Linked DNA regions of Sulfolobus islandicus Y.N.15.51. The protein of the gene in region 5 binds, or shares a complex with, the protein of the main gene of each other region. Links are inferred from orthologs where the notes say so. Each region holds a gene or a part of one and is shown on either strand. Other genes may lie near its edges.

The links.
Region 1: rpl12p (region 5) and YN1551_RS06885 share a complex: the UniProt entries of both Methanocaldococcus jannaschii proteins name them as parts of the 50S ribosomal subunit. The link is inferred for Sulfolobus islandicus Y.N.15.51 from one-to-one orthologs.
Region 2: rpl12p (region 5) and YN1551_RS06925 share a complex: the UniProt entries of both Methanocaldococcus jannaschii proteins name them as parts of the 50S ribosomal subunit. The link is inferred for Sulfolobus islandicus Y.N.15.51 from one-to-one orthologs.
Region 3: the proteins of rpl12p (region 5) and tuf are in contact, whole or in part, in a crystal structure (PDB 3WY9), measured with the Pyrococcus horikoshii proteins. The link is inferred for Sulfolobus islandicus Y.N.15.51 from one-to-one orthologs. Residues at the interface, in WP_010886059.1 of Pyrococcus horikoshii: Glu96, Glu97, Leu100, Leu103, Ser104, Ala105, Leu106, Phe107, Gly108; in WP_010885563.1 of Pyrococcus horikoshii: Lys125, Glu126, Phe129, Arg132, Thr133, Lys165, Leu166, Thr169, Lys324, Gln326, Leu359, Ala360, Ile369, Glu372, Ile384, Ile422, Ser423, Gln425.
Region 4: the proteins of rpl12p (region 5) and YN1551_RS06985 are in contact, whole or in part, in a crystal structure (PDB 5H7L), measured with the Pyrococcus horikoshii proteins. The link is inferred for Sulfolobus islandicus Y.N.15.51 from one-to-one orthologs. Residues at the interface, in WP_010886059.1 of Pyrococcus horikoshii: Leu100, Ala101, Gly102, Leu103, Ser104, Ala105, Leu106, Phe107, Gly108; in WP_048053510.1 of Pyrococcus horikoshii: Pro161, Met164, Met165, Phe168, Ser169, Ile172, Val195, Glu196, Phe202, Leu211, Ser212, Val213, Met216, Lys222, Phe223, Asn224.

The regions. Positions count from the first base shown.
Region 1 is NC_012623.1:1,237,519-1,242,878, forward strand. Bases 2,378-5,157 are described here. They hold YN1551_RS06885 (50S ribosomal protein L5), read right to left. Parts: upstream 4,148-5,157; coding sequence 3,608-4,147; downstream 2,378-3,607. Other genes in these bases: YN1551_RS06865 (50S ribosomal protein L32e), read right to left, coding at 2,378-2,476; YN1551_RS06870 (50S ribosomal protein L6), read right to left, coding at 2,473-3,018; YN1551_RS06875 (30S ribosomal protein S8), read right to left, coding at 3,030-3,431; YN1551_RS06880 (30S ribosomal protein S14), read right to left, coding at 3,438-3,602; YN1551_RS06890 (30S ribosomal protein S4e), read right to left, coding at 4,149-4,868. Outside these bases: rpmD (50S ribosomal protein L30), read right to left, coding at 1-359; YN1551_RS06850 (30S ribosomal protein S5), read right to left, coding at 366-1,010; YN1551_RS06855 (50S ribosomal protein L18), read right to left, coding at 1,012-1,602; YN1551_RS06860 (50S ribosomal protein L19e), read right to left, coding at 1,605-2,063; more of YN1551_RS06865, read right to left, coding at 2,060-2,377; more of rplX, read right to left, coding at 5,158-5,234; YN1551_RS06900 (50S ribosomal protein L14), read right to left, coding at 5,240-5,360. UniProt on the Methanocaldococcus jannaschii protein: This is one of the proteins that bind and probably mediate the attachment of the 5S RNA into the large ribosomal subunit, where it forms part of the central protuberance.
Region 2 is NC_012623.1:1,243,377-1,249,743, forward strand. The notes cover bases 59-2,945. They hold YN1551_RS06925 (50S ribosomal protein L22), read right to left. Parts: upstream 1,796-2,945; coding sequence 1,322-1,795; downstream 59-1,321. Other genes in these bases: YN1551_RS06905 (30S ribosomal protein S17), read right to left, coding at 59-144; YN1551_RS06910 (ribonuclease P protein subunit), read right to left, coding at 154-393; rpmC (50S ribosomal protein L29), read right to left, coding at 407-634; YN1551_RS06920 (30S ribosomal protein S3), read right to left, coding at 631-1,320; YN1551_RS06930 (30S ribosomal protein S19), read right to left, coding at 1,802-2,224. In the rest of the region: more of YN1551_RS06905, read right to left, coding at 1-58; more of YN1551_RS06935, read right to left, coding at 2,946-2,977; YN1551_RS06940 (50S ribosomal protein L23), read right to left, coding at 2,989-3,234; rpl4p (50S ribosomal protein L4), read right to left, coding at 3,236-4,039; YN1551_RS06950 (50S ribosomal protein L3), read right to left, coding at 4,046-5,101; YN1551_RS06955 (putative RNA uridine N3 methyltransferase), read right to left, coding at 5,152-5,901; ileS (isoleucine--tRNA ligase), read right to left, coding at 5,898-6,367. UniProt on the Methanocaldococcus jannaschii protein: This protein binds specifically to 23S rRNA. It makes multiple contacts with different domains of the 23S rRNA in the assembled 50S subunit and ribosome.
Region 3 is NC_012623.1:824,836-831,231, forward strand. What follows is about bases 2,211-5,126. They hold tuf (translation elongation factor EF-1 subunit alpha), read right to left. Parts: upstream 4,365-5,126; coding sequence 3,057-4,364; downstream 2,211-3,056. Other genes in these bases: rpsJ (30S ribosomal protein S10), read right to left, coding at 2,722-3,030; YN1551_RS04480 (30S ribosomal protein S7), read right to left, coding at 4,410-4,991; YN1551_RS04485 (bifunctional nuclease family protein), read left to right, coding at 5,070-5,126. Also shown: YN1551_RS04445 (nucleotidyltransferase), read right to left, coding at 1-75; YN1551_RS04450 (DUF1464 family protein), read right to left, coding at 39-929; more of YN1551_RS04485, read left to right, coding at 5,127-5,546; YN1551_RS04490 (30S ribosomal protein S12), read right to left, coding at 5,620-6,063; YN1551_RS04495 (NusA-like transcription termination signal-binding factor), read right to left, coding at 6,077-6,396. UniProt on the Methanocaldococcus jannaschii protein: GTP hydrolase that promotes the GTP-dependent binding of aminoacyl-tRNA to the A-site of ribosomes during protein biosynthesis.
Region 4 is NC_012623.1:1,254,812-1,261,277, forward strand. What follows is about bases 1,117-4,102. They hold YN1551_RS06985 (elongation factor EF-2), read right to left. Parts: upstream 3,722-4,102; coding sequence 1,511-3,721; downstream 1,117-1,510. Other genes in these bases: YN1551_RS06980 (HAD family hydrolase), read right to left, coding at 1,117-1,504; xpf (3'-flap repair endonuclease Xpf), read right to left, coding at 3,800-4,102. In the rest of the region: YN1551_RS06975 (M28 family peptidase), read left to right, coding at 1-793; more of YN1551_RS06980, read right to left, coding at 776-1,116; more of xpf, read right to left, coding at 4,103-4,501; YN1551_RS06995 (prefoldin subunit beta), read right to left, coding at 4,523-4,903; YN1551_RS07000 (KEOPS complex subunit Pcc1), read right to left, coding at 4,860-5,135; YN1551_RS07005 (Brix domain-containing protein), read right to left, coding at 5,132-5,644; YN1551_RS15825 (50S ribosomal protein L37ae), read right to left, coding at 5,625-5,837; exosome complex protein Rrp42, read right to left, coding at 5,853-6,466. UniProt on the Methanocaldococcus jannaschii protein: Catalyzes the GTP-dependent ribosomal translocation step during translation elongation.
Region 5 is NC_012623.1:933,233-939,612, forward strand. The notes cover bases 1,950-4,849. They hold rpl12p (50S ribosomal protein P1), read right to left. Parts: upstream 3,610-4,849; coding sequence 3,289-3,609; downstream 1,950-3,288. Other genes in these bases: alaS (alanine--tRNA ligase), read right to left, coding at 1,950-3,068; YN1551_RS05085 (50S ribosomal protein L10), read right to left, coding at 3,656-4,672; YN1551_RS05090 (50S ribosomal protein L1), read right to left, coding at 4,669-4,849. Also shown: YN1551_RS05070 (DUF434 domain-containing protein), read right to left, coding at 1-356; more of alaS, read right to left, coding at 366-1,949; more of YN1551_RS05090, read right to left, coding at 4,850-5,325; YN1551_RS05095 (50S ribosomal protein L11), read right to left, coding at 5,327-5,839; YN1551_RS05100 (transcription elongation factor Spt5), read right to left, coding at 5,845-6,303; YN1551_RS05105 (protein translocase SEC61 complex subunit gamma), read right to left, coding at 6,308-6,380. UniProt on the Methanocaldococcus jannaschii protein: Forms part of the ribosomal stalk, playing a central role in the interaction of the ribosome with GTP-bound translation factors.

The DNA.
Region 1 (5,360 bases), 300 kb from region 5 along the record:
ATAGGCAACTTAAAATATTGATCAAGTTTATGTAGGTAAATCTTGCCTTCATATAGCTGTTTTACCATTGTATCAATATTTTCAATCTTTAACACTTCTTTAACATAACTATCTGAAACCTTATCCCCTTTTGCTGTTTCAAGTCTCTTTATAATTAGTAGCTTTAAAGTATCTGGATCTATCTCTCCCCATGTGACATATGGAGAAACTTTATTTAGCATACCCAGTATTTGAGATGTTTTTGGATACATCATCGTATTGAAATTATACCTTAATCTCAACATCTCTAATGTCTCATTAATATACCAAGGAGCCTTTGCCCAACCTCTAATTCTAATTATGCCTAGTAGCTCCACCATATCTGATTACCTCTTCCTAGCCCAATCTTGTAAAGTTACGAAGTTATAAGTGTTATAAAGTGCACTATATCCAGCTCTGACAAAATTCTCTGTAGTTCTAGTCTCACCTTTTGTAGTAGACCAAGCATCCCTAATACCAGCATAAGTTAACAAGGTCTTTAATACGCTACCAACTACTAATCCAGTACCTTTGGGTGCAGGCAACAAATTAACTTCTACACTACCCGCTTTACCAACTACTTTAAAGGGTAGACTATGTGGTTCGCCACATGTACACTGCCAACTACCACAGCCTCTTCTTACTGGTAATATATTCATCTTAGCATCCCTAATTGCCTTCTGAATTGCAACCCTTAACTGTTTAGCTTTTCCAGTTCCTATACTGACATATCCATCCATGTTGCCCATTATAACTAGAACTTTATATCTAGATATCTCTCCTGCATCAGTTTGCTTCTGAACTACTTTAATGTCTACAACTTCATATTTTAGCTTAGGTAACAGAACATCCACAATTTCTGGTTCAGTAATAGGAAGATTCCTATCAAATAGTTCCTTTATAGATGATATCTTTCCATTCTTTACGAGATTACCTATGGAGGTTCGTGGCTTCCATTCTTCTATATTTATACTTGGTACTTCCTCTGCCATTTCAACCACCAGAAGATTTAATCTTGTTTAATATCTCCTCAAAATGGGAGGGTAAGTTCTCAGGATTTAGTCCCCTTCCCAAATACCTTGAAAATAGTTTATTATATAAATCTAAATTCTCAGATTTCAACTTTTCAGCATACTTGGCTATATGCTCTCCCTTTATTCTATCGTTTTCTATACTTATATCACCTATCGGAATTTTCAACCCAGCATCTATTGCACCTTTTATTGCATAGAACACCTTATTACCCTTGGACGGTACATGAAGTCCTATATCTGCAACACACTCTGTTACGCCTTTCTTCACAGCTCTTAAAGCTGCTAAATATCCAGTAAGGTATGCGGAGGGAGTATTATTTTCATCTCCCTTCCATTCAAACTTTTTAGTAAGTTCTGAAGAATGAGCACTAGCAACCATGATATCGCCCTTAGGATCGATTTTTGCAATTTGAACTATAACGTATTTGTTCGTTATTCTTACAATAAACCTTATTTGTTTACTTATGACATAAACATATCTCTTATAGTAGTTAGTTTTTCCTTCTCTTCTTCTCCTATGTTTTATCTTATAATTAGGACCATTGGCCAAATTTACTCACCTCTTAATTTCCCCATCTGTATTAAGACGTTCCTAACATCTGAAACTCCCTTATAGTTGCCACCCTTGGCTTTTAAGTATAATTCCCTATAAGTATGACTATCAATAACCTTATGATCTCTCAACCATTTAAGATAAGCCCTTATTTTTCTTATCCTCTTAACCCACATTCGTTTGCTATTTGCCCTTGCTCCCTTCTTGCCTTTTCTACTTCCTGCCTTTTTCCCTTCACTCTTAAGGCTCTTCTTTTTTCTTCTCTCCTTTAATCTACCGTCGCTTATTCCAACCTTTTTAAGGATTATAATCTTACCATCCTTTATCAAATTCCTAATTTCTTCTCTGGTTAGTGCGCTTTGAACGTCCTCAATATAATCCTCAACAATCTTAACTCTGCTTATTCCTACCCCTGCAACCGATGCTGCTAGCCTTTTTTGAGCTTTCAAGTTAGTCATGCACTGACACCCTCATTACTTACCTTCAAACCCAATTCCCTAGCTTTATTTAGAATTTCAAGCCTCTTTTTAAAACCAACTGAAGAAGCTATTGTTACAATAACACTGTCTTTTTGATTTTGCACTTTAACTAGATCGTTAACATTATGAACTATAACTTGCCTTAATCCACTTGGATGAAATCCCCTAACTTCTTTAGGCAGTCTGTAACCAACACTTACTATAGCAGGAAATCCCCTAACTTTTAATCTAGTCTTATTATCTCTTCCGTAGGGTCTTCTCCATTTTTCCTGTCTTCCTAATCTGAAGAACTTGTCGGAATCATAACGTAAGAACCTTGGCTTCTTTGCCTTAAGCTTTTGCCTTATTACATAAATCTTTTTCCTATATGACTGTATTTTTTCTTCGGTCATTCAACCACCTCTTTTTTATAGATGAAAATTCCATCCGAGAAGATACGTCTATCAAAACCAGTTATCTTTGAAGCTGCTTCAATATTTGCTGCAGTTTGGGCAACAGCATCTAAATTCGGGCCCTCCACAACTATATCTTCACCTTTCACAGTAACCTTAACGCCCTGTAGTATTGGCGCCCTCCTTATATTCTTTTCACCTATTAGATTAGTTATTTGAACTTCGTTCCCTACTACCTTTACAGATGTTGGAAAGTGAGTATATATAATTTTAAGATAATACCTATAACCCTTAGTTACTCCAGTTATCATATTTTTGATATGACTAACTATACTATAGAAGGCCGCCTTTTTTCGTCTATTAGCAAATGTAGTTTCTAACACTATCTTATTTCCATCTAAACTAATTTGTATACCCCTAGCAAAGCTGAAATCTTTAACTACTTCACCTTTAGGTCCTTTCATCTTAATTACTGAGTCTTTTAAATCAACATTTACATTGCTCGGAATTTCAATCTCTTCCCTTAAAATTACTATCTGCATTAAAAATCACCTCAATATACATATCCCAATGCTACTCCTCCTAGTCGCATTCTAGCTGCTTCTTTATGAGACATTACTCCTTTAGATGTCGAAACAATAATTATACCAATCTCTTTTGATGGTAAGTAACGCCTGATATAATCTGGTAATGCAATCATCTGTCTATAACTAAGAGGATATCGTGGAGTTATTGGTCCACACTTGTTAACTCTTCCTAACAACTGTACTGTAATCTTGCCCCATCTACCATCATCAATATACTCAAATTCTCCTACATAACCCTCCTTCTGCATAACTCTTAAAACATTTATTACCAATTTAGATGCTGGCATTATAATAGCTTGTTTATTCCTTCTCATCTCATTGTTGTAGATAGACGTTAACGCATTTGCCAACGGATTTACGAATACCATAACCTATCACCAATACTTCCTAAACCCTAACTCATACGCGACTTCTCTAAAACATTGTCTACATAAATAAATCCCATATTTTTGAATTACAGAATCCCTACTTCCACATCTCTGGCAAGCTTGAACTCCTTTACCATATTTTCTCTCGGCTGGAGGCTTGTATTTTCCCATTTCATTCACCCTTCTACCAACTGTACATTAAAATTATTTCTTAAAAATTCCATAGCTTCTTCCTTCGTAACCCTATGCCTCCTTGGAATTCTAGTCTTTTTTCTTCTTCGTCTCGAAATCCTATAGCCAGCTCTCTCGAGAGTGATAGCTATATCCATGCCGAATATACCTATTTCTGGATCATATCTTGCACCTGGTAAGATCACATGTTCCGCAATCCCAAAAGATACGTTACCATATTCATCAAAACTACTTTTCTTTAATCTATATCCTATAGCTTCTAAAACCTTTCTTAAGAATCCTTCAGCTTGAGTACCCCTTAAGGTCACCTTAACTCCAATTTCTTGACCTTTTCTAATTCCAAACTCCCTTATAGTTTTCTTGGAAATAGTATATACTGGTTTAGCTCCAGTTAACTCTTGTAAAAGTTGATAAGCTTTTTGTAACCTATCTCCAGATTCACCAAGTCCTATATTAACAGTAACCTTGGCTAACTTAACTTTCCTCATTGGATTTTGATTAACAGATAAAGTAGACTCTGTCATTTTAATCAACTCTCATGTCAGATTTTTCCCTACCTATACTCATCACATTCATGAGATTAGTCTGATAAGTATTACCATCTTTGCTTTCTAGTGTTATCACACTATATTTTCTAGACTTAAACTTACTCAAATTTATATTTTTAACAACACCGTGAATACCGACGTTCTTACCGCCTACAAAGATTGCATATGAGCCTTCAGAGATAATGAATGAATCCACTATATTTTGGCTTGGTAACTCAATCTTTAATGTCATAAGCGTTTTGAAACTCTTTGCAGTTTCTTTATCGACTAGGATATTTCTTCCATCCTCTAAATTAAGCTGAATACTACCTCCCTTTACTGTAGTTTTATTCATGATCCTAACGTACTTATAATGAGCCTCATCTGCGGATATCTTGGATAACCTCATAAACCTAACGTTATCAGGAATAACTCTAAAATATAGATCAGCGGAGGGAATTGAAACAATGTCCATAAGACCAACAGGGTATTTATAGTCTTTCCTTACCTTGCCATCTACTAAAACTTTACCGTCAAATATTATATGCTTAGCCTCTCTTACCGTTTCCGCAAGTTTAAGATAATCCCTAATTACAACAGCCAAAGGTATACTTTTCTCTATAGGGTGAGGTCCAGCATTAGGTCTAACCGTCCACTTATATTGTTTTTTGCTTATTACTAAAAACCAAGGTGTTTCAAATCTTGTTATGTGAGCCATTTTTCATCACTTCTTAGATTTTTCTAACTTTTCTCTCCTTCTTGGATCACTCAGATCTAGCTTAGTTATCATTACTTTAGATGCGTGAATCCACACATATACCGGTGTTCCATCAGCTTTTTTTCTCGTTATCCCTTCTATTGCTAATCTTCCAGTCCTAGTATTAATTTCAGTTACCTTCCCTTCCTTTCCATTATGATTTCCCCGCATTACCCTAACAGTATCACCTTTTCTCACTCTAATACGTTTTATACCATATTGAGAGGCAATCTCATCAGAGACTTTAGCAATCAACAACTTCTTCCTTTGATGTAATGGTAAAGTGTGTAATAATCTCCTCTGTTTAGAAGGTTTAAGAGATACCATATTTCCTACACCACCAATGTAGCAAGACTTGCTATTTTTGGCCATCTTTCAGCTGCTTCTCTTGCTATTGGACCCCTAACTTCAGTACCTTTTGGTGTTCCGTCTGGGTTTATTATGACTACTGCA
Region 2 (6,367 bases), 310 kb from region 5 along the record:
ATACTTTACAATGACTCCTTCCAGTATAATGCCCCTAACTCTCAATGATCCATGATAAGGGCAATCTTCATCTTCGCATGCCTTCTCGGGAATAACAACATTAGGTATTCCCGGGTCCTTTACCATCTTCCCCTTAGATCCCATCTAGCTCACCTAAATTCTTCTCCAAGGTTTTCTTACCAGCCTATAGCCAGCTATTATAAAAGACTTACCTTTAAAAGTTATCTCAAATATACCATGAGCTTTAAATATCCTTATAACCTTGTTTTTCCCCCTTAACCTAATCAAAAATGTTTTTTCTGTCTCTAGTAAAATTAGACCTTCTCTAGAAATTAGAGAAGGATCCGTGTACCATAAAATCCTTATTTTAGAATTAATATAATCCAAAATCATAAAACATATAAAATTATTTATTCTCCACTTTTGCTTTTCCTTTACCTTCTCTCTTCTTTTCACTTAAAACTGTTAATATTCTTGCTATGTCTTTTCTTGTGTTTCTAATGCTTGCAGTGTTCTTTAAAGTTCCCATTCTAGCTTGCACTCTAAGTTTCATTAATTCCAATCTTAGCTCATCCACCTTTTTTATCAACTCTCCTTTTTCCATTTTCCTTAACTCTTCAAGATCTACCGTCATTCTTTCTCACCCTCACCTTTCTCCTCACTCTTTTGTGAGGATTCTTCAATAAAAGTTACATTAGTTACTGATACCTCTTGAGGAACGGAAGGAGACTCTTTCAAACTGATTTTATCTTCAATCTTCAGTGGTTTAGTTATAACTACCTCGACACCAAATATTCCAGGCTTTAACATCGCTATAGCAATTGCTCTATCTATCATCTTCTCTAATTGTTGCCCGCTCTTATACACAATACCCTCCTTTAACTTCTCATATCTTGCCCTTTCCGTAGTAAGCTTGCCGCTTATTATTATTTCCGCACCTAATGCACCGGCATTCATAATTCTTCTCATTGATATGAAAGCGGCTCTCCTAAAGTGATATCCCTTTTCTAAAGCTATTGCCAACCTAAATGCCATTACTCTAGCATTGAGCTCCGGGTTCTCCACATTCGTTATTGTAATTTGTGGATTCTCTAACCCAAAAACTTTTTCGAAGATTTGTGCAAGCTGTTTTATATTTCTTCCACCCCTTCCTATAATCATTGAAGGTCTTCCTGCATATATTATAACCCTAGTTCCAATTGGAGTCTTCAATACCTCTACTCCTGCATACTCAGCATTATAGTATTGCTTAGCTAGATACTCATCAATCTTGACTTTCACTATAGACTTCTCAAGGAAATATCTCTTGATGTTTGGTATCTTACTCCACCTCCTCCAAGATTACCTCTACATTAGATGTCCTTCTGTACTTTGCAGTAGCCCTCCCAAATGCTCTGGGCATATATCTTTCTAATGTTATACCCTTGTGGGCAGCTATATGCCTTATAATTAATTTATCGATATCCAGCCCTTTATTAGTTGCATTAGCCTCAGCGTTTTCTAACAACTTTAACACTTGCCTTATAGCTTTCTTTGGATATCTACCAGCCTTTATTTTCCATTTAGCAGATATATTAGCTTTATGTGATGCACCCTTATTATATCTCCAGAATGGTAGGGCTTCCTTTTCTTCTAAAACTCTGTTTAGAAAATCTTTCGCATCATTAAGATACATTCCTCTAATAGCTTTGCAAACATTATAAAGATCTCTTATGGATGCAGGAACATCTCTTATCACAGCTTTTGCAATTTTCAACTCATCAAGATTTAATTGAGGATAATTCCAACTTGCCATAGCTGATCATCCTTTCATTGCTAAGAATAAACTTGACCTTGTAGCCTTTAACCCTGGTTCTCCATGTTCAACCTTCTTAGTGGTTATTGAATACTCTCCCAAGTAATGACCTATCATTTCTGGCGTAACTGTAAATTCAACAAATTCCTTGCCATTATAGACAGCCATCTTAAGACCAATTAGCTCTGGCAATATAACTAAGTTTCTGACATGCGTCTTTATGGTCTTATTAACCTTTCCTTCTCTTCTATATTTCCTTATTTTTTCCAGCAAGTGCCTTTGTGCATCAGTAAATCCACGTTTTAATGATCTCCTTTGCCTTGAAGGTAGTAACTTAATAAACTCATCCATTGGCATATTTAGTAACTCATCTATACTCTTACCTCTGTATTTAAAGTTCTTCCATTCAGGTGGTATTTCTAATGACATCTAATTTCACCTATTCCCCCTTTTCATTTATAAAATTCACTTACCCTCCTTCCTCCCTGTTCTCCTTGCCGCAATATGACCAACTTTTCTACCTGGAGGAGCATTTCTAGATACCGTAGAAGGTCTGCTTACACTCTGATGTAGCCCACCACCATGAGGATGATCGACTACATTCATTGCAACTCCCCTTACAATAGGCCATTTCTTAGCCTTTACTTTATACTTCCAATAATTAGCTCCAGCCTTCAATAGTGGTTTTTCTACAACTCCACCACCAGCCACTACACCAACGGTAGCTCTAGCCTTATTCGAAACTGCTTTTATCTTATCTGAAGGTAATTTAATTAACACCTTATCACCGCTCTTGCCTACTACTACTGCATATGAACCAGCACTTCTAGCGTATTTGCCTCCGTCTCCAAAATTTTCTTCAACATTACATACTATTGTACCTTCTGGCGCATCACCTATCTCTATAACATTACCATTAGCTATTGGAGATCCTTTACCGAATTCGATCTTCTGGTTAATAACCAAACCTTGAATTGCTTGCGTTAAAAACTTGGTTCCGTTCTCTAATTTTATGATAGCAACAGGCGTATTCATCCCTGGATTATGCACTATGTCTATTACCTTGCCTACAAGATGTCCAAATATGTTAGGATACCTTACCTTACCTATTCGTAGCCAACTTGGACTCCTAAAAGTTGGAGAACCTTTTCCCGCCCTCTGCTGTAATAAATTCTTACCCATTCTATATCACCTCACAAAATGCCCAATCTGTGGGCTATATCACTTGCTTTATATTCTGGTGCTAATTTTACATATGCCTTCTTGTAACCTTGAGGTGTTATAACTACGTTAACTTTTACCACCTTAACACTAAATAATCTCTCAACAGATTTCTTAATGTCATCCCTTGTATCACTCTTATCTACTATTAATGTAAGTGTATTATAGGACTCAATAAGTTTTAATGCTTTCTCTGTAGCTAAAGCCATTTGAATCATTCTAACTCACCAACCTCTTACTCAATCGCTCATCTAAAATCTTTATGCTAGTTTCAGTATAAATAGTAAGCCTGCCTGAATGTGCACCTGGAGCCAGATGAATAACGCTTACATCTTTAGCGTTAACTACGTCAACTCCAGCTATGTTTCGTGCTGCCTTAACTATTGGAGAATTACTGTCGTGTACTATTATTAGTGGGCCTATTGATTCCTTATATTTTCTACCCCTCATTTTGCCCTTTCCAGCCCTTATCCTAATCCTCTCTTTTACTCTCTTTACATCATCATAAACACCTATCTTCTCTAAAAATTCTTCAACCTCGCTTGCAGTTTTTAAACTAACAATATCATCAGTTACTACTATAGGAAAACTTACTGAATCTTTAAATACATGTCCCCTAGCCTTAACGAAAACTTTGTCTGCTGTAGCGCTTAACGCACTAATTACTGCCAATTGTTTCTCCTTATCGTTCACCTCTTCTACAAGCTTTTTGTCTACCGAAGGCGGAAATGTTAACCTACCACCTACGGTATTAGGTGCTAAGGCAGCTTCTCCAGAGTTTTTAACTCTAGGAACTCTGGCCATACCTAGATTTATTCCAAAACTCTCAGCTGATGTTCTTTTGCCTGCCATAGGATCTCTGCCTTTTGGTTGCAGAGAATGTGTAAACTCTGCTAAAAATACTCTTCTTATTATATCTTTTCTTACCGGAAACGAAAAAATGAAAGGTAACTCTACCTCTTTTACCTTATTTCCATCTTTATCTAAAATCACAGAGTTTTTCTTAACTAGTTCTAAATACATTTACTTTCACCCTTGCTTACTTAAAAGGTTAACATAAGTTATCTTAGGAGCGTTTTCAAAAACATAAGAAGGTCTAACAGCCTCTCTTAAGAATATCGGCCTTTTCTTTGAACCTAATATAGAACCTTCCAACAAAATATACGTGTTCCTAACTATTCCGTACCTTACAAAACCACCTGCGGGATTTATCTCCTTAGGATCATCACCAATTTTTATAATTCTCTTATTATATTCTGTTCTTCTGTGAAAACCTAACTGACCTGGCTGAGGTGTATAGCTAGGTGTCCCTAAAGACGGACCTCTAGTACCTATTTTCCTACTTCCTTTTCTATGCTTATGCCATCTAGGTAATTCTACTACACTGTACCTTTTTATTACACCAGCGAAACCTTTGCCCTTAGTAACTCCTACTACATCTATTAGTTGACCCTCCTTGAAAACGTCTTTAATTGAAATTTCTTTTCCTAAAACGTTTAGTGCATAATCTAGTTGTGCTTTCTTTTCTCCTCCACCTATCTGGATCTCTACTAAATCTGGCACTTTTTTACCTAATGATGGTATCTTCCTAGGTTGTGTAGCTACCAAGAGCCTAAAATAGACTATTCTATCCAGGTTAGATTTGATAAGATCTAACTTACTACCAAACTTTTCCTCAAACTTCTTTTTACTTTCATCATTTTTCAAAAAGGATGAAAGAGAATGAATTCTTCTCGTAATATCTAAGAACTGTAAAGAAGAGGGAGACCAATATTCTGTTATTACGTTTGGTTCGCCTTTACCATCCACTGCATAAGCTCTCAAAGCCAACGGTATAATTGGAGGTACTTCTAGAACTGTAACTGGCATATATATCTCTTTACCATTAGTAGGAGAGTTAGGCCAATCATCAATCATAAAAACATGTGACATGCCAACCTTATATCCCACAAAGCCCAACAATTTTGGATTCGGCGAATTTATTTGTGGCCATGTTCTAGGTGTTGGTAATAACTCAGATGATCTTTTCCTAGGTCTAAGACCAGCTGATCCACGTCTAGGTGAGGCTAACTTTCGATGACCCATTCTTAATCCCCGCTAATTGCTATTTCACCTATCACTCAAGCATTATAAATCTAACTTAACAGAAGGTTTAGAATAGACAGAGAATAAGCCAATGCCTCTTCCGCCCTTATATCTAAAACTCCTTGTTTAATAACAAAGTTATATGACTTATCCAAATATTGTTTACCTAACCTTTGTAATAGATTTCCAGCTGGTGGTCCAATAAGCAAAGTAAGGCCATATTTACTGTACAAGTTGGCCAACTCTTCCTTTGCTTTTAAGGGATTTTTTCCATTCCTACTTGCAATTATAAGATTATCAAAGTTGAGTATCTTGTTAAAGTCTACAAACTCGTTTTTAACTCCGCTATAATAGAAACCACTATAATCGATATAACCAACTTTTAGGGAGTCAGTAATCAGAATGGACTTTGATGATGAATTTATTCTCTTTTTTAAACCGAAATCACCCTTAAAGCCTAATCTTATCTCGCCTTCAACAACTTGTTTAAAAATAAGGTGATATGGTATTGCCAAGGGACTCATTAAACCAACTTTCTTTAAATTACGACTTATAGGAACATATTTTTTAAGATACGGAGGTAAAAGAGCATATTTTGTAACATCTTTAATTATTTTTTCTAATTTAGTAGAATTTACGGAATCTGTTATCCAGTAAATTTTATTGACTCTAAATGTATTTGTGACTCTAAGTATAAATGAAAGTTTTAACGTAATTTCAAGAAGAGAATTTTCAATATCAAATATAGACAAAAAAAGAACAACATTTAAGGGCTTATAGCGTGGAAAAGGAAACATCATGTAGACTTCTTTATCCCTATTATATAAGATTCTCCTTCTATATCCCAATCCATTACGATATCCCCTTTAGGATCACCTAAAATTACCTTATTCCCCCTAGTCTCACTCTTAATAAATTCCTCCCATTTTTGTATCGTTTTTACTCTTTCTTCTGGCGCCTTTATACTAATCTCAATATAATCTACAACATTCAGTTTTAGTTGTTTTCTCATGAATTGTATCCTCCTTATGATGTCCCTAACTAATCCCTCTTCCTCTTCACTCTCGGAAATTTCCTTACTTATGACCACTATACCCTGAGCAAATTTAGATGAAACATAACCTTCAATAGTCTCTTCTGAGATAATCACGTGCGAAGTATTAAGTATTACATCAACATTATCTATTCTAGCAACGTGCTGTTTTTTATTAAGTATGTCTATAGCTATTATATCGCTGTTATTTCTAATATAATCCAATATTTTAG
Region 3 (6,396 bases), 110 kb from region 5 along the record:
GTTAGTTAAAATGGTATATACATTGCCCTCTTTATCGATTATAATGTCTCTATCAAAGAAATAATCTCTTCCCATTCTTTCAACCTCACAAACGAGATTGGAGTCCCACTGCTATCCAACATGTTAATATAATGACGTAAAATTCCACCAAAGTATGCATTAGCAATAAACGCTGCACCGACTGCAGCCTCTTTAAACTTAAATTCATATTTCTCACCAATCTCTAAAGAATTCTTATTATATCCAGATACTATAATTGGTAACTTATACTTCTTACTATGCCATTCCACTACAATCCTAACAAGCTCTAAATTCCTACCAACACTATAAACAGTTGACTTATCAATCCTAGAATATTTATGAAGAAGATAAGCTATCTCTCCATCTAAGCCAGATAAATATGTCCCACCATAGCCATCAACAATTTTACCGTTAATAACGATAACAATTGCTGCAAATCTTCTTCCCATTTCAACTAGAATAAAATCATCTAGTTTAAGATAAACCCTATAGAAAAACGCAGAAGCAACTTTGTCTGCAGTACCCTTATCTATGACGTTTATCTTCCTTTCATGAGGTACACTGTCTAGCTCAATTACTGAGGGAATCGTAAAAGAATTGTATAAAGGCAAATATTGCTTTGAAGCTAATAGAAAATCCCTTAAAGGACCGTGAGATAATGGATCTTTTAGCGTAAGAAGAAATATTTCTCTATTGTCAATTTTTCTAATGTTATAAAAAGGTAAACCATGACCAGAAGGTAAAGCCACTGCTTTAGGTCTATAATCCGCTATCAATTTAGCTAAAATTATAGCGTTTTTCTCTACAAGATCTGTAGGTATCTCAAAATATTTAACCAAATTCCCCATCTCATCAACAAAGGCAAAAGCGTAACTTTCACTACCTGGATCAATACCGATATAAATCATCAGTGGCTGCCTCGCCATATCATTATTTCAAAACGGCTTTTCATCATCATCAAAATCAAGATAGTGCAACACAAATATATAAAGCATAGTATTCTGACACCTTACCTAAGGCTTTATATCACCTTGATATATAAACTAAGAATCTTCAACGCGCCGCGGCCGGGATTTGAACCCGGGTCAGGGGCTCGACAGGCCCCCATCCTAGACCACTAGACTACCGCGGCAATTTCACGTATGCATGAGTATCTACTAATAACTTACTTAAAAAGCCTTCGCTCGTTGAAATCCTCAGATAATATATAATAAATTAAATGAAATGGTAGCGGGGCCTGGATTTGAACCAGGGACCTCGGGGTTTCCCAACGCGTGCTTTAAAGAGTATATGAGCCCCGCGGCCTTACCAGGCTAGCCCACCCCGCTATTCTACCCCGCTATTTTAAGATATAATTTGTAGTACCTTTAAAGTTATTGTTATCCTTTCCGCTAGAATAACTTACTCAAACTTAATTCTTGAGCTATTCGTGTCTTCATTATAAATTCATAGCTATCTAAATAATAAGATAGAGTTACTTATGCACCAAATAAAAATATGCTACAACTATCAAGAAGATAGCGAAAAGAGGGCCACGTTTAATCCTCACGAAAATATTTATTAAATAAAAATGTCATTACATTTTTAGCTCATGAGTTATTAAGCAGTTATGAAGGAGTAATTGTTAGTTTATCGCCAGAAAGAGTGCCAACAGTCTTAAGAGGAATGATACCAGCTATAATGATAGGAAGGGCTAAAGCGTTATCTATTTAATAAACAGGGACCAAATACGATGCGTACAAAACACTTTCAAAAATTGGTAAAAAGAAGGCCTTATTAGAAAAAGTTCAACTTAATGTCACTCCAGAAAATGAGACTATAAGACTAGCAGTATCTGTTGGGAAATTAGTTATTAATAATCAGACTAAAGCCAAGATTTGTTAGGACATGATTTACTAGTAACAACTAAAGATGATTACGTCATTTACGCTGGTAGAGTCAATCCTAATTAGACTAGAGTAGTTGTAGGGCAAGGAGGCTATGCTGCTACTAAAATACATAGGCAAAAAGTTCTACACAAGAATTCAGGGAATACTTAGAAACACATTAAATACTATAGCTCCGTTCCTTCTTTTTTATTACTTAGAAATTTATTTAGAAATTTATCACTATATTATCTATTAAATTTCTCTTTGCAATTTTATTCTATCGAGTCCAGTTTTCTCACTATATAAGTAGATAATTAAGAATGCTCTTTTTCCAGTTACAAGGTAAATATTGACATACAAGAAAAGCACCATAAGTTGTACTTAAACTAGATCGTAGGATGATCTAGGGATTCTCTACATCGAGTCTATTTAACTGAGGAGTTTAAGGGCTTAAGGAATCACTTTAACTTTTTCGTCGAGGTTCATGAAATAACTCATAATATTAAGGATCTTTTTACGTCTAATCATATGCCTCTTCGGATGAACTAAATCATGCTCTAAAATCAAGAATAACATATAAAGAAATCTTTCTACGATGAGATTTAAATAGTGGAAAATACAATAGGGATTTTGGCCTTAGACTGAATAGAAGCAATTAACACTTTGTTACAGTTATACTAATTGGAAATATAATCAAAATAATAGAAATTTATAAGCGCCGGGGACGGGATTTGAACCCGTGCGGGGAAACCCCCACTGGCTCTCCAGGCCAGCCCCTTAGTCCGCTCGGGCACCCCGGCACTCTATATATTATATAGAAGGGTAAAAAGGTTTATATTAATTGTATCTCGATGTAAACATCTTCTGGTACTCTGACTCTCATTAATTGTCTCATTACACGTTCGTCTGCTGCAATATCTATTAATCTTTTATGTACTCTCATCTCCCATTTTTCCCACTTTTTCCTTCCTTCTCCATGAGGAAGTCTCATTATTGGAACTTCCAGTTTGCTAGTTGGTAATGGTATCGGACCCCTCATTTCTATTCCTGTTTTCTCAACGATACCCCTTATTTGTGTTATAACATAGTTTAAATTCTCCACGTTAGTACTCCATAAGCGAATTCTAGCTTTTGTAGGCATAAAACCACCAATAAAAAATTAAATTATTATTTGATTTCTACTTTGGCTGGTTTTACATCAACAATTATACCGACTCCAACAGTCTTACCCATATCTCTCATTGCGAATCTGCCTAGTGGTGGAAACTCATTATACTTCTCTACACATAATGGTTTGATTGGTTTAAATTTGACTATTGCTACATCTCCTTGTTTTAGGAACTGTGGGTTCTTTTCTGCCTCTTGACCAGTTCTCGGATCTAATTTAGACACTAATTCTGAAACCCTACATGCTACACTTGCAGTATGAACGTGAAGTACTGGTGTATAACCATTTGCCAATGCCGTAGGATGCCATACTACTATTATTCTTGCAGTGAATTCATCAGCAACAGTAGGTGGATTATTTGGATGACCTACAACATCTCCTCTCTTTATATCTTTCTTTTCAACACCTCTAACGTTAAATCCAATATTGTCACCTGGTTCCGCTTTATCCATCTTAGTATGATGAGTCTCTATGGATCTAACTTCACCTACTTTGCCCGCTGGCATAAATACGATCTTATCACCGACCTTTAACACTCCACTTTCTACTCTACCTACTGGTACAGTACCTACTCCGGATATAGAGTAGACGTCTTGAATTGGAATTCTTAATGGTTTGTCTACTGGTTTTGGTGGTAACTCTAGCTGATCTAAATACTCTTCCAAGGTAGGACCGTTATACCACTTCATATTTTCTGATTTATGAGTTATATTATCGCCACTGGGTGCAACTACTGGTACAAATCTAACCTTATTTGTATTAAAACCATAACTTCTCATAAATTTGCTGACTTGATCAACAATCTCCTTATAACGTTTTTCATCATACGGTGGTTCTGTTAAGTCCATTTTGTTTACTGCCACAATTAATTGATCTAGACCCATGGTCTTGGCTAGAATTATATGCTCTCTTGTTTGCCCTTCTACGCTCATTCCAGCTTCATATTCACCTTTCTTAGCAGAAACTACTAGAATTGCAGCATCTGCTTGGCTTGCACCAGTTATCATGTTCTTTACGAAGTCTCTATGGCCAGGAGCATCAATTATTGTAAAGAAGTATTTCTTAGTTTCAAATCTCATGAACGTTAGATTTATTGTTACACCTCTTTCTCTTTCCTCTTTTAATCTATCTAGTAGGAATGCAAACTTCTCAGATTCTTTACCTAACTTTTTGGCAGCCTCTTCTGCTTCCTTTACTGTTTTTTCGTCTATGAAACCTCTATCCATTAGTAGCCTTCCCACTAATGTACTTTTACCGTGATCGATGTGACCTATTACTATTAAATTAAGGTGAGGCTTTTGAGACATTTATAACACTCTCTTAACCGATATAGTGATAGAGTTAATAAAAGTTTACCTTGAGCTTAAGGCTATTCTTTCTATCTCTTCTTTTCTTTTAATTGCAAAACTCTTGGGGTCATTATTTGCTGCAGCGATTATTTCTTCCGCTAATACTTCTTCAATAGGTTTTGGATTATTGAATGATGAATCCTTGGCACCAGTAGCAATATGCCTTAAGGCTAAGTCTATTCTTCTTTGTGGAGCTACGTCTACTGCAACATAATACACTATACCACCATACATTATTCTCGTAACTTCTTCTCTAGGTGCACTATTTTCTATGGCTCTAACTAATACTTGTATTGGATTTTGACCAGTTTTTAAATAAATTATGTCAAATGCCAATTTTACAATATTATACGCTAAATGTTTCTTTCCTTTATTTCTACCGGGTCTCATTATTTGATTTATTAACCTCTCAACTATTGGAACCTTAGCCTTACCAAATCTTCTATGTTCATGCCTACCTCCGGTATGAGGTAAATAAACTGGCATTAGAGAAATGTACTTCTTTAGGCTAGGGTCTCTGATTTCAACTTTAGTATCCCACTTACTAAATACTTTGATATCTAATTGTAAGTTCTCTAAGGACATCTATTTGTTACCTCTTAATGGTATCTATGATTTGGATATTTAAATTTATGATACATAAGTATATGCAGTGTATACGTGATGAGTCTTCAGCCAATTAAGGACGAGGATTATATAAAAGTTAATTCCGTTGATGCGTTCTTTATGCCTCTTCATGGTATACCAACTATAGTATGCTATTTAGAAGATGGAAGACAATTTTATCTATTTAGTGTACCCGCAGAAATCGTTATAGCAATAAATAAAACAAAAGGAAATAAAGAGGAGGAGTTTGGCGATAAAAGAGAAAATATATATGATATTATCTCATTTATCCCTGAAATTATGGAAGAGTTTTCTAAGCATATAGAAAAAGTTGTAATAGATGATATGATAAGAGATACGGGAGTTTATGTTGCTACAGTTGAGTTTAAATTTGATGGTGTGATAATTCAGAAAAGAATGATACCAAGTCATGCAATATTTCTTGCTATAATTTCGAATAAACCAATTTTTGTCAAGAAAGGGTTAGTTGATGAACAAGAAAAAGAAAGTAGAGAAGGTCAACAAAAATTTTAAAATTACCCATCTTACTTTTTATATTTATAAATAGATAGTAGCCTATTATCTATAAAATCTATTTATAAAATATTTATCTAACTGGCTTTTGCTTCTTGCCTTTATATAACGCGTCTAAAGATACACCATTTACCATTATAACTTTGTATCTCACTCCAGGCAAGTCACCCATCGATCTACCTAATGTACCTCCAATTCCGGTAATTACGACTTCATCATGTTCATCAATGAAATTAACACCACCGTCCCCGGGTACGAATGCAGTAACAACTCTACCATTTCTCACTAACTGAACTCTTACACACTTTCTAACCGCTGAATTTGGCTGCCTTGATTCTATTCCTACTTTTTCTAAAACTATTCCTCTCGCCATTGGCGCTCCTCCTAAAGGATCGTATTTTTCCTTTAACTTTAGTATCTTGGTCTTATACTTTCTTTGACTCCTTCTGAATTTTAACCTTTTTAGCCTTAATTTCCTAGCCGCGTATATTCCCTTAGGTGATTTACTCTTACTCACTTTCTCCAACCCCTTAAACTATTACTACATTATCAATATCCATATACCTCTTTAAAATTAGCTTTGCTCTTGCAACATTCCTTCCATTCTTACCTATTGCCAATCCTTTATCTTGAGGATCTATACTAATATATACTGACTTTTTAGAACTAGTATTTACTACTTTTACGCTTCTAACTCTAGCTGGACTCATCAAATTTTTTACTAGTTCTTCTAAATTATCACTATAGGCCACTAATTCTATATCTTTACCTATGATTTTCCTTAACTTCTTAACATTAATACCGCTTTTACCTATTGCAACTCCCATATCTTTTGAATCGACTAGAAATA
Region 4 (6,466 bases), 320 kb from region 5 along the record:
TTACGAAACCCATCTAATTTCATTTACTGCAGAGGAATCGGGCTCTTTAAATTTCTCAACCTTCTCATGGTCACATGGTTCTAGAGAATTTTTGAAAAATTACAAAAACACTGACGATATCTTACTTAACATCAACATGGATAATATAAGTGAGGAAAGTTTGATCTTAAAAGCTGTACCTGGACTTCTTGAACTCTCCAGGAAATACTTTAAAAATGTAGTTGAAAGCCCTGAGATATATAGCGATGGGTATTCATACATAAAAGTTGGAATTCCAAGTATTACAATAGAGAGTTTAGGAAATATTCATTATCATGGTGAATACGACGTTATAGAAAATGACAAGTCTAACGCATTTTTAAATGCGAGTACAATATTAGATATAATTAATAGAATAATTAATGAAAATATAGAGTATAAAACACGTGAAATGAAAGAAGAACTTAAGAAAGATCTTGTGGAATTACCAGCAGAACTAAAATCATACTTAGTAAATGTTGAGGATTTACTTGATAAAAATTATATGGAGGCATATAGAGAGATTGTAAAATTATATGGAGGCATACTAGAACTTAATCAACCTTATTCTACAGTTGAACTATTTCATAAGATTAAGGGATTAAAAATTGCAAGAAAAAATGACGTTTGTATCGAGGATTTAGGATGTATAAAAAGACTAAGAAATGATGAAATATTTTACAGGTTTTATTTATATTATATTAATGAATTAAAGGAATCAATAACTACCGAATACATTAACAAAATTTATTTCGTATTAAAGAAATTCTTCTAATTGCTTAAGACTGGATATTACAAAGTCTGCATAAAGTTCGGCGTTTTTCACTTTACCTTCTCTGTCTATTAGCACACTAATCATGTTAGCCTTTTTAGCTGCTAAACAATCTTTTACTGGCTCGTCTCCCACAAAAACACACGAAGTGGGATCTACTGAAAGCTTTTCGCATGATATTATAAACGGCTCTAAATTAGGCTTTGGTCTAATACCTCCTTCTCCAGCTATTAATATCAAATCGAATTTATCTATTAAGGGAAAGGTTTTCAATCTACTACTTTTATTTCCCCCTTCTCCATCACTATTTGTAATTATGCCAAGTTTATATCCCTTACTATCTAGATATTCTATAATTTCCTTTGCATCTTCGTATGGTTCAGTTTGGCTAGCAATTGACCAATACAAGCTAGTCCAATCGTAAAGCTGAGACTTATCTATGTGAACAATATTTAATGATTTTAGAATACTCTCCCACCATTTATTTCTATTATACTCCCCTTGGTTATCTAATTTCTTACTTTCCTCTTCTACTAATTTCTTAATTATATTTATGTCAATTTCTTGTCGATAATTCTCCTTTATGTACGTATATATATCCTTACTTACAGCATCTAAAGCGTCCTTAGCCTTCGTACTAAAGTCGACTAATGTATCATCAAAATCAAAAAGCACTGCCTTTACATTATTGAATATTTTATAATTAATCGACAATTCGACTCACGACAAGAAATCTTCTACTTTAGGTAGCTCTTTAGGTAATCCTTTCCTCTCTCTAATCTTAGTAACCACATCCAGTAAGATACTATCCGGAACCGGAGCCCATCTACTAAACTCAGTACCCCAGAACGCTCTACCTCCAGTAGATCCTCTTAGTTCACTCGCCATATCATATGACTCTGAAACTGGAATCTCAGCGGTTATCCTAGACATGTTAGCTATTTGAGAGACGTCCAATATCTTTCCTCTTTTTCTCGTTATTACTGCAGTGACATTACCTATAAGATCTGCAGGCACTCTTATGTCCAGTTTCTGTATTGGCTCTAGTAAAGTCGGTCTGGAAGTTAAGAATCCTGCAAATATGGAGTTTCTAACTGCAGGGTATATCTGAGCTGGGCCTCTATGGGCAGGATCCTCGTGTATTACAGCATCATGTAAGATGACCTTAACACCTCTAATTGGTTCATGAGCTAAAGGACCTTCTTTCATAGCTAACCTAAATCCTTGAAGTACTGTATCCATAACTTCCCTTAAATGCTGGACACCACTAGTTAAATCTACAAAGACGTTAACGTTTTCATCTATTGCAATAATTCTCTTAGCTTCATCATAGTCCCAACTGGCTTCATCTCTTAATATCTTAGCCATCTCCTTGCTATCCATATCCTCCCTTATCGTGCCATTACTTATTAGCTCTATAGTCTTGTCATTTAAAGGCTCCACACTTAAGTAGAATTTGTTATGCTTATTTGGAGACTTTCCTTCAAATACTTGGCTCTTAGCTCTTATACTTTCCCTATAAACAACAATTGGCGGAGTAGTAACTACGTCAATACCATAATTCTCACGTAATAGCTGTAATGATACCTCTAAATGTAAGAAACCCATTCCAGATAACAGGTATTCTCCAGTTTCTTCATTTATTTTAACCACTAAGTTTGGATCTTCAATACTAAGCTTCCTTAATGCATCAATCATCTTAGTTAAATCTTTAGGATTCTTAGGCTCTACGGCTATAGTAACTACTGGTTCAGATATGTAATGTAATCTTTCAAAACTTCCTTGAACATTACTAAAACCAACAGATATAGCTGTCTCACCGGATCTTGCTCTATCTAAACCTAATACTGCTGCGATATTGCCTGCTGGAATTTCTTCTGCAAGTTCCCTAGTTGGACCCATGTATAGGCTAACTTGAAGTATCCTCTGTGAGGTCTTAGCGTTAACTAACCACAATTCTTCACCAGACCTAAGAGTACCTGAGAATACTCTTCCTGTTGCCACTAGTCCTGCATGAGGATCGACTTTCATATCGGTTATCATAAATACTATGGGACCATTCGGATCAGCATTTAACATCGCCTTAGCTAATTCATTATCTAGATCTCCTTTCCAGATTTTTGGAATTCTATACTTTTGCGCTTCAATAGGATTGGGAACGAACTTTATAGCAGCATCTAGTAACGCTTCATTAATAGGAGCTTGCGCAGCTAGCTCTTCAAGTTTAGACTTATCAGAAGCAGTGTATGCGTCAATAACATTCTTCATATTAATTCCTTTTTTCTGTGCCATAGGTAAACTAAATCCCCATTTATCTTTAGCAGATCCAAATATCACATTTCCAGCTTGTGGATTAATCATCCATTTTTCTTTAAATTCTGGTTCTCCATACATATCAATTAAGTTATTAACTTGCCTAATTATATCTAATAACCTATTTAACATTTCTTGTGGGCTTAATTTTAATTCCTTTACCAATCTATCTACTTTGTTTATAAATAGAATTGGTCTGACTCTCTCCTCCAAGCTTTGCCTTAATACTGTTTCAGTCTGTGTCATAATTCCTTCCACTGCGTCTACAACTACGATTGAGCCATCTAAAACTCTTAGACTCCTCGTGACTCTTCCGCTGAAATCAACGTGTCCAGGTGTATCAATTAAGTTAATGACATAACCTTTACCTTCCGCTTCGTGATACAAACTAATGTTAGCAGCCTTTACTGTTATACCTCTTTGTTGCTCAACACTTAAGTAATCCAATGCTAGAGCTTCCCCTGCTACTTTAGGAGATATTATACCAGATGCTGCCAATAACGTATCACTAGTTGTGGTTTTTCCATGATCCACGTGAGCAATTATACCTATATTCCTAACTCTCGTTCTATCTTTCATTAGGCTTAGAACTTGCTCTACTGTCTTATATCTAGGCAAATGAAATCACCAACTTCTTGCACTTAAACTTCTCTAGACCCATATTAAAAGGTAATGCTAAAAAAGAGACTAAAAAATTTAAAGGAAATCAAATAAAGAGGTACTTTTCTTACTATCATTATCAGCGTTAGTTTTAGAATAGTGTGCCCTTAAAATTTTATAAATATCCTCAGCTTTTTTCCTACTACCTAATGCTTTTTCTAATTCTGATATAGACGCATTACAAATATTCTGTATAGTTCCAAACTTAAGTAGTAGCCTTTCAGCAAGTACAGAACCAACATTAGGAAAAGATTCTACAATATAAAGTTGCATATCAGAAATACTTTCTAGTTTAGCCTTATTATGTAAATTAATTCTCCTACTCCCATTTTCGCCAAATTGATACTTCTCTGCTATTTTTTTCAAAACTTCCGCAGTATCTTTTTTATCTCTAGAATAAAATACTTTAACATCATAATCAATCGTGGCAGAAATTAAAGCGCTGTTTATCGCTCTCCACTTTTCAGTTATTTTCCTAATTTCATTAATATCACCTTCAACAATTAACATTGGAAAATTATAAACCTCTGAAAGCCTACTGATTTGGTCAAAAAACCTCTTGTCAAAAACCGAATTTACCAAATCATTTACCGACTTCCTCTCTACTGCAGCATCTTCACCTATCACATAATCAGCAACACTAAGTTGAGAGAATATTACTGTAATTCCCAACTCCTTTAATAATTCTGGTATACCACTAGCCTTTTCCCTATCATCAGCATAAATTCTAATTACCATAACACTAATAAGTTATTTAGCTTAAGCTTTTATACCTGTTTGGCCACCTTGCGGATAATATTTCGATAACATCTCATTTATTTTAGCTTGTAAGTCTTCTAGCTGCTTTCTTAAAATACTTTCTTGCTTCTGATAAGTCCTTGATCTGAGTTCTAACAATTCTTTCCTATCATTAAGCTCCTTTTCTACTGATGTCTTATCCGATTTAACCAATAAATTCCCTACAATCTTATAAATAGTAGCATCTGCATTAAGAACTGATAATTCTTCCAATACCTTGTTTATCTCCCTTAATTCATTCTCTATAGTAGACTTTTCCAATAATAATCTATCAAGCTGATCTTTTAACTGTTGAAACTTAGCTAGTTGAGCTTGAACTTCTGGAGGTAACTTCTCGGCCACTTTTTTCCACCTCTTCCAGTGACTTTAGAATTGTATAGATCCAAAGTATATAAGAGTTCATTATAGCCCTAGCTCTTGTAATTGATGGTGCATCTATCTCAATCTGTAAAGGGGATTTCTTAATTTTTACATATTTAGTATCTATCTTTTCAATTATTATCGAATTATATATTATATCCTGTAATTCGTTTTTATTGAAATTATCTGGATAAATTGAAATCTCTATCTTCACACTTCTAATAGCATCTTCAAAAACTTAATGTTTTTCGTAGATAACGTAAACAAAAGTTCACAAATATTATTAGAGACTAGCCTCGTGTTCACAATAACCTCACAATTATTTGACAAGTTGTAGATATTCATATCGACTAGAAAATCTCTTAGAAAATCACACCTATTTAGTTCTATGCATACACTATTATGCCTTTTTATCTGATATAATGGGATATTATAGTCAGAAGGTAGTGATAAACCGTGTAATTTAAAAAAATATTTTATAGAAAAAGTTTCTAAATCATAAACAATTATTCTCAACGGATTACCATTCTTAGCTAATACGAACAATAAATATATTGCTCCTAAATTAATAGCCCTTTCAAATATCTCTTTCTTACTTTTTTTACCCCGTGTAATTTTAACTGAGTCTGGTAACAGAGAAGTTAAAATATTTAAAAAATTTCTTGTTCTAATACTAGGATCTCTAGATGAAGTTATAACTATTCTAGTACGGTGTATATGCAAGACCGGCCCACTTAGAATTACATTTCTTACAGTACCATATTCCAGAAGCCAATCTGATAACCTTACCAGTGGTCTTGCAATAGGGACATTGATGGTCATCATACCTCTTTTCCATTATTTCTTTCCACTTTTTTCTTAAAGTAGATCCATATCTAGCCCCGTATCTTCCAGCAATTCCCGTGACTTTCCCCATAATTGCCACCTATAATTAAATTCCTAACTGCTTTTTAAGTTCTTCTAAAAGCTTGACAGCTACTAATCTTGCTGTATTCTCAGCCTGATCAATATCTTGTAATGACATACTGCCCTTTCCACTCTTTTGAATCCCCACTATTTTTAGATCTGGCGTATAGGAAAAGGAAACCTTAGTGTCCATTATTGACTCTTCATCCAAATCTGGATCAACTATTAAATATTTGTCAACTTTTGCTATAGACACTGTAACTACTGGATGATTCAATGGTAATTTACCCACAACTTCATTTTTATTGACTCTAAACCCATTAGAATCTTGTTCTACCTTATACACTTTAGTATTATACAATGCTGCAACTGAGGCCAACGTACATGCATCCAATACATTCCCACCATAGTCTAATACGTAAACGTCAAGCCATACTGTCCATACACTTTTACCGGGTTCTATTACAAGTTTAGTTAGATCTAGAGCTTTAGAATCCCTTAAACTTCTATCTACTACTCTAGCTAATTCAATAGCATTCTCATCTGGAGGCCCAGGTTCAAAGGTCTCATAGGCTAAAGGTAGGAGTTCAACATTCACAATGAGGTTTCCTTGGTTAGGCGTATCTTCGTAAGGTTTAT
Region 5 (6,380 bases):
GAAATTAGCATTAATGTATCGGATATTATCTCACTAGATTTATGTCTTCCTAAGCCTAGATCTCTAAAGAAACCATCATCACATAGGTATAACTCCTCATTATTTATCGCAGAAATTAGTGTTAAAGCCAAATTATATCCATCTAGAATAACTTCTCTTTCTTCATTGTTTATTTTTCCTTTAATTATTTCTATTTCCTTATCGGAATGTACGCAACGATATAGTAAGAGTCGTTCTAAGCTGGATAAGTTATATCTAGCAGCTATTACATCAAGGACAACCTTTCTGGAATAATCTCTGTTTAAAAAATATTTATAATCTGTGTAAGCTTCCCTAAAAACATCTGTGAAATACATAATATTCTCTTATAGTGATTTTATCACTATCTCTATTATTTCTTCTTTACTCTTTTTACTATTTAGAATTACGTTTGCAAATGTGCCTTTTCCTCCTCCTTTTCCTCCTCCCTTTAGTAATTCTTCTACTATCTTATCTACTCTCATGTTTTTAGATGTGGCAATTTGTAATCTATTATCTGAGATGGATATTGCAATAGTATTATCTGTGGAAGTTAATTTCCTTAGTATCTCCTTGTTTTCCTCTTCATCACCTAATCCCTCTATGATGTATATTTTATTACCGTTGATTTCGTAAGGCTTTAGATTATTTAGTAATTCAGTTTCAATTATTCTTCTATATTGGATTATTAAATTATTTTTCTCCTCAATTTCATTAAGTATTCTTCTTAATCTACTGGTTAGTTGATCTGGAGAAGTACCTATTATTTTCGAAGCTTCAACGATTTTCGCTTGAGTTTCCCTAATATAGTCAACTAATGCTGGTCCCGCAACGTATTCAAGTCTTATTACACCATCTTGTATTCTCTCAACGTTGATTATCTTCACAGCTCCTATCTCACTAGTATTACTTACATGAGTTCCTCCACAACTCTCTATATCCCAGTCCTTTATCTCTAACAATCTGATTGTTGCAGAATTAGGTACTCCACCCTCATATATGGATACTCCATATTTCATTTCAGCTTCCATTCTGTTCATTTCTAAAGGTTTAACTTGTCTTCTATCAGATATCACACTATTTGCGTAGTTTTCTATTAGCTTAACCTCTTCCTCAGTTAAAGTCTTATGATGAGTGATATCTAGTCTTCCTTTTTCCGGTGTCTTTTCAGCTCCAGCTTGCCATACATGCTCACCTAATACTTTTTTAGCAGCTGCAAGTATTACGTGTGTTACTGTATGATGTCTCATTAAACGATATCTTCTTTCCCAATTAATTTCCCCTCTTACATTATCTCCAACCTTTATTGTTGATGGCTCCTCCTTTAGTATATGTACTATCACATCATTTACTTTCTGCGTATCTATGACTTCATATCTTTTACTACTTTTTTCATCGATTATGAGGCCAGTATCACCTAATTGCCCTCCTCCCTCTGGATAGAATGTGGTCTTATCTAAAATCAGATAGTTTTTATAAACTCCCAACACTTTACCTTCAAAAGATCTCATATACTGGTCTTTATAGTATAATTTTTCAGTTGGCTGTAACGCAGTGATATATTCTAACATATCCTTAGGCAATTTAACTTTGTCATATGCACTTTTGATTGTTGAGGTTTGATGTCTCTTAGCCACTAACGCGTAAAAGTTACGCGGTAGTTCAAATTTCACACTCTTTTTCTTTAGTTCCTCTTCTAGTAGATCTGGAGGAATACCATTAGAATCGTAGACTTGTATTAAATCTTCTGTTGTTATTTCGCTCTTTCTAGCTAAAGTTGAGGCTATAGATGGAACTTTTTCCAAAATCTTTTCAAATCTCTGTTGTTCTAATTCTACCGCGTCTAATATGTAATCTTTGTTCTTTAATACTTGAGGGAAATCTTCCTTCCAGAAGTCTATTTGTTCTTTTACTAGTTCATAAAGTCTTACATCCGATTTAAGTAATCTTAGTACTTTTAAGGCTCTTCTTATAACGAGTCTGCCAAGATATCCTTCACCAGAGTTGGAAGGAACTAGACCATCAGCTAGCATCAACATTATTGTCTTCGTGTGGTCTAAGATCTGAAATACCTTAGCTGCCCTATCCAATTCTTCTTCAACAGCTTTAATATCAATTCCTAATTCCTTGCTAACCATTTGTCTATGAATTTTTATAGTATCCGGATTATCTGGGTCTATTTTGCCTGCAAATCTAGATGCTACTTTTAGTAATGTCTCATCTATATAAGCTACGCCTATTTTGTTAAAGAATTTATATACTAAATTACCATATATTGCGTGAAATGCCGAGGGAGTCTTTTGTGTTATCCACGCAATTCTTTCTACACCATATCCGGTATCTACAATTTTCAATTTGAGTGGAGTATAATTACCATTATCGGTTATCTTGTATTGCATAAATACTAGTGTAGCTAACTCTAATCCACCTACTGTAACTTCTAAGCAAGGTCCAGCATTTCCTCCCCCTTCCCACCAAGATTCTTTGAAGTTCAATTCCTCTTCTGGTATTCCTAACTCTTTTGTGAAGAATTCTGTAGCATACGCTGTTGTTTCCTCCTTCCAATACACATAATGGTCTGGATAGTTGAATGCGTGATGTGCGGCCATTTCGAAAGTAGTTAAATGTCTTCCAAAGGTTATTCCGACATTATCTATATCCTCTAATCTTATTGAGGGCTGCGACACTACTAGTGGATTTGTGGGTGGGGGAACTAAGCCACTAGTTACATGTGGCTGGAAATCAACTATACTTGCTATTGTTAGATATAAGTCCTCTCTCCATCTAGCCAAAACTGGTTTAGGAGATATTCGTGTATGTCCTCTCTTTTCGAAGAATGAGAGGAATTTCTCTCTAGCTTCCTTGACAGTCAAGGGTTGGCTTTTTATATTTATGTCAAAAAAGTAGTAGTCGGTACAAGGTATGTCTGAACAATATTCTTTCTTTTCATCCCTAGTCCAAAATGGTGTTTTGCATGATTTGCATATTTTTCGCTTGAAATCATTCTTGATAAAGAAATTCAGTCTGTACTCCTCTTCACTAGCTTTCATACAATAAAAAGAAAAGTATCTAAAGCTTAAAAACTGACTTCTTCCGTAATGGGATTCTAGAGTAGATATTCGTTTTTAATTCATTTAAGATTTCTCTCTAAGGAAATAACCTAAAAAGTATATTCCAAATGACAAAAACAAATCTTAAATGTTGTCCCTTAAAAAGTATTGAATTAATATCTCTACATTAAAAGATTGTTTCGTTATCCTTAACAAAGCCTTAACCGAATAGGGAGGCTAACCCGCTCGCAATTTCTTCTTCGCTTGGTCCTTTCTTTTCTTCTTCTTTCTTTTCTTCTTTCTTCTCTTCAGCTGCAGGCTGTGCTTGAGCTGCTTGTGGTTGCGCGGCTACTGCTACTGGCATGGAAGCTGCGTTCTTTAATACTTCATCTATGTTCACTTCTTTTAATGCAGCTACTACAGCTTTTAATCTTACCTCATCTACGCTTATTCCAGCTGCAGTTAGTATATTCTTTAGTGTATCTTCATTTATTTCCTTCTTGGCTGAGTGTAATAGGAGACTCGCATATATGTACTCCATTGTTATTCACACTCCACATTTTTGTCTTAGGTTATATAAATTTTTATCATCCAAATAAGGATGCAAGTCCACTTCCAATTTCTTCTTCGCTTGGTCCTTTCTTTTCTTCTTCTTTCTTTTCTTCTTTCTTCTCTTCAGCTGTTGATTGTTGGGTTTGGGTCTGTTGTGCTGAAGGTAATTTTACTCCTAAATCTACTTTTCCACTTATAGCTGTAGCCAATGCATATGCTTTAGCAACAGCTTTAGATATTACTGCTTGGGCTGATTCTGGTGTAAGGTATCCTATCTCAGATGCTAACGTAATCGCATTCTTAAATATCTTGTTTATTGTAAACTTTAATACATCAGGAACTGGATATGCTATCTCTACTGCAAGAGTAAATGCGTTCCTATAAGCTTCAGCTATATTACTCCTATAACCTTCTAAATTAAGTTTTAGATTTTCTGCAGGAATTACTAAACCCTCATGATATGCTACTTTTATTTTTAATTTGACGTACACTGGCATTATTCCAAGTTTCTGTAAAATTGGTAAAGCTTCTGTCGGAATTACATCACCAGGTTTTGCTACTACGGTATCTTTTACTACGTGTACCTTACCATCTTGTACCTTCGTTTGTACCTTTAACTTTCCAAACACACTTAATATTGGTCCAGCAGGCATTCCAGTATCTCCCGCAGGAATTATAACCTCCTCTTCAGCCTTATCCCCTGGCATGGCGTACCTTCTCAGTTTATAATTTTCGAAGAACATGTTAGTTAGGAATGGGTTATCTTTAGTAAATATGAAGACGTTTGGACCAGTTAAATATTGCTCAAGTTTTTCTGTACTTATACCAGCATTTTTAGCAGCTATCTTGAATAAAGTGTTCTTAGTTACCTTTATTATAGCTTTTCCTCTTAATTTCTTCCTAATTTCGTGTAATTTGTCTGCTGGGAAACCTTCGAGGCTTCCAATTAGTATAGTATTACTATTTTTAATAAGCTCAGTTAATTCCTTAACTTCTTCAAGCTTCCAACTGGCAACTTTTTTCTGCTTCAAGGCTAGAGCCAATCTTTTCACCTTAACTCTACTTTTACTACCTTACCCATAGTAGTTTTTACATATATATTCCTTATCTTTTGGGCGTATCCTTTAGATTCTATTACGTTTAGTACTGCCAGTGCATTTTCAGCTAAATCTGCAATTTGTTGGTTCTCAGTGCCTATGAATGCTTGTGTTTGGGGTTGATCTTTAGTCTTAACTAAAGTTGATCTTTTAAATCTCAGTATATACTCTGATATATCTGCAGTATTCGGTAATGGTGTTGGGAATTTTCCTCTGGGACCTAAAGCTGGGCCTAATATTCTACCTACCAAAGCCATCGAATCTGGAGCTATTAGAAACCAATCATTTTGACGAGCTAATTTTTTAATTGCCCTCTTATTTCCTTGTAGTCTTTGTAATTCTTCTTTGGTTAAAATTGTATTAGGTTCAGCTTTCTTTGCGTACTCTAACTGCTGAATAGTTGGGACTACTAAAACTTTCTTTGACTTTTCTGGAGGCTTAGGTAATACCACTATTTCTCTTAGCTTCAGGTCCCCCTTTTTCATATCAACTTCTTTAAATGTAACTATTATCTCTACGCTCTGGACAAAATTTCTCTTGGGGTTGTTTTCGGGAGATAATGCCAGCTTAAGGGAATCTTCAATATTACTTCTATCAACGATTGGCATTTTACTCTTTCACCTCATTCCATTCATTCTCATATTTTGCTAATAAATCATCATATTTACCTTCTTCCACTTCTTTTACTAGTTCTTTAGGGTCTTTATTTTCCACAGTTACTCCAATAGATTTAGCTGTACCTAGCATACTCTTAACTGCAGCCTTTAATGATTTCGTAGTTAACCCCGGCTTTTTCATAATCACGATTTTAATTACTTGTTCCAATGATAAATTACCTATCTTTTTGTGTGCAGGGTCTCCAGATGGTTCGCTAGCTCCAGCTTCTTTTAATAGCAATGCAGTAGTAGTAGGTATTCCAACTTTTATTTCGTATTTCTTAGTATTACTATCAACTTCTATTGTTACTGGAACTGACATGCCTTTAAAACTACTTGTAGCCTCATTTAATTTCTTGACAACCTCCCCGACATTTAGTCCTAACTGCGAAAGTGTTGGTGCTAATGGTGGACCTGGCTTAACATTACCTCCTTCTACCATTATTTTTATAGACTTTGTGGGCATTTACTTCACCTTTTAGACACCTTAATTTGATCTAAAGGAACTGTGACTTGTAATGGAAATGCTGATTCTAAAATATTTAACACTACCTCTCCTTTAGCTTCCTCAACTCTTACCACTTGAGCCTGAGTACCCCTAAAGGGACCAGAAATTACTTCTACTACATCCCCAGGTTTTACGGTTGGACCTATGGTTTTCTTAGATACAATTTTTAGTACCTCATCTCTAGGTAGTAAACCTTGTGCAAGTCCTCTTGCATTCCTTATCCCAGCAATTAATGGTTTAACTATATGCAAACCCTCTGCCTCCAGAACTACATATCCTTTCAAATTGGGTGGAACAATTATTGCATATATTCCTTTAATATTATTAGTTTTTATTCTCTCTTCTAACATTAAAGCTACATTTATTTCTTGCCCTCCAACAACTTTTACAGCATAATAATTTCTCATATTCGGTTTTTCCACAAAATTACACCCCAATTAATGTCAATGCAAGTTGAATTATGTAAGCTAATACACCTACTACGACTAATACTAATAAA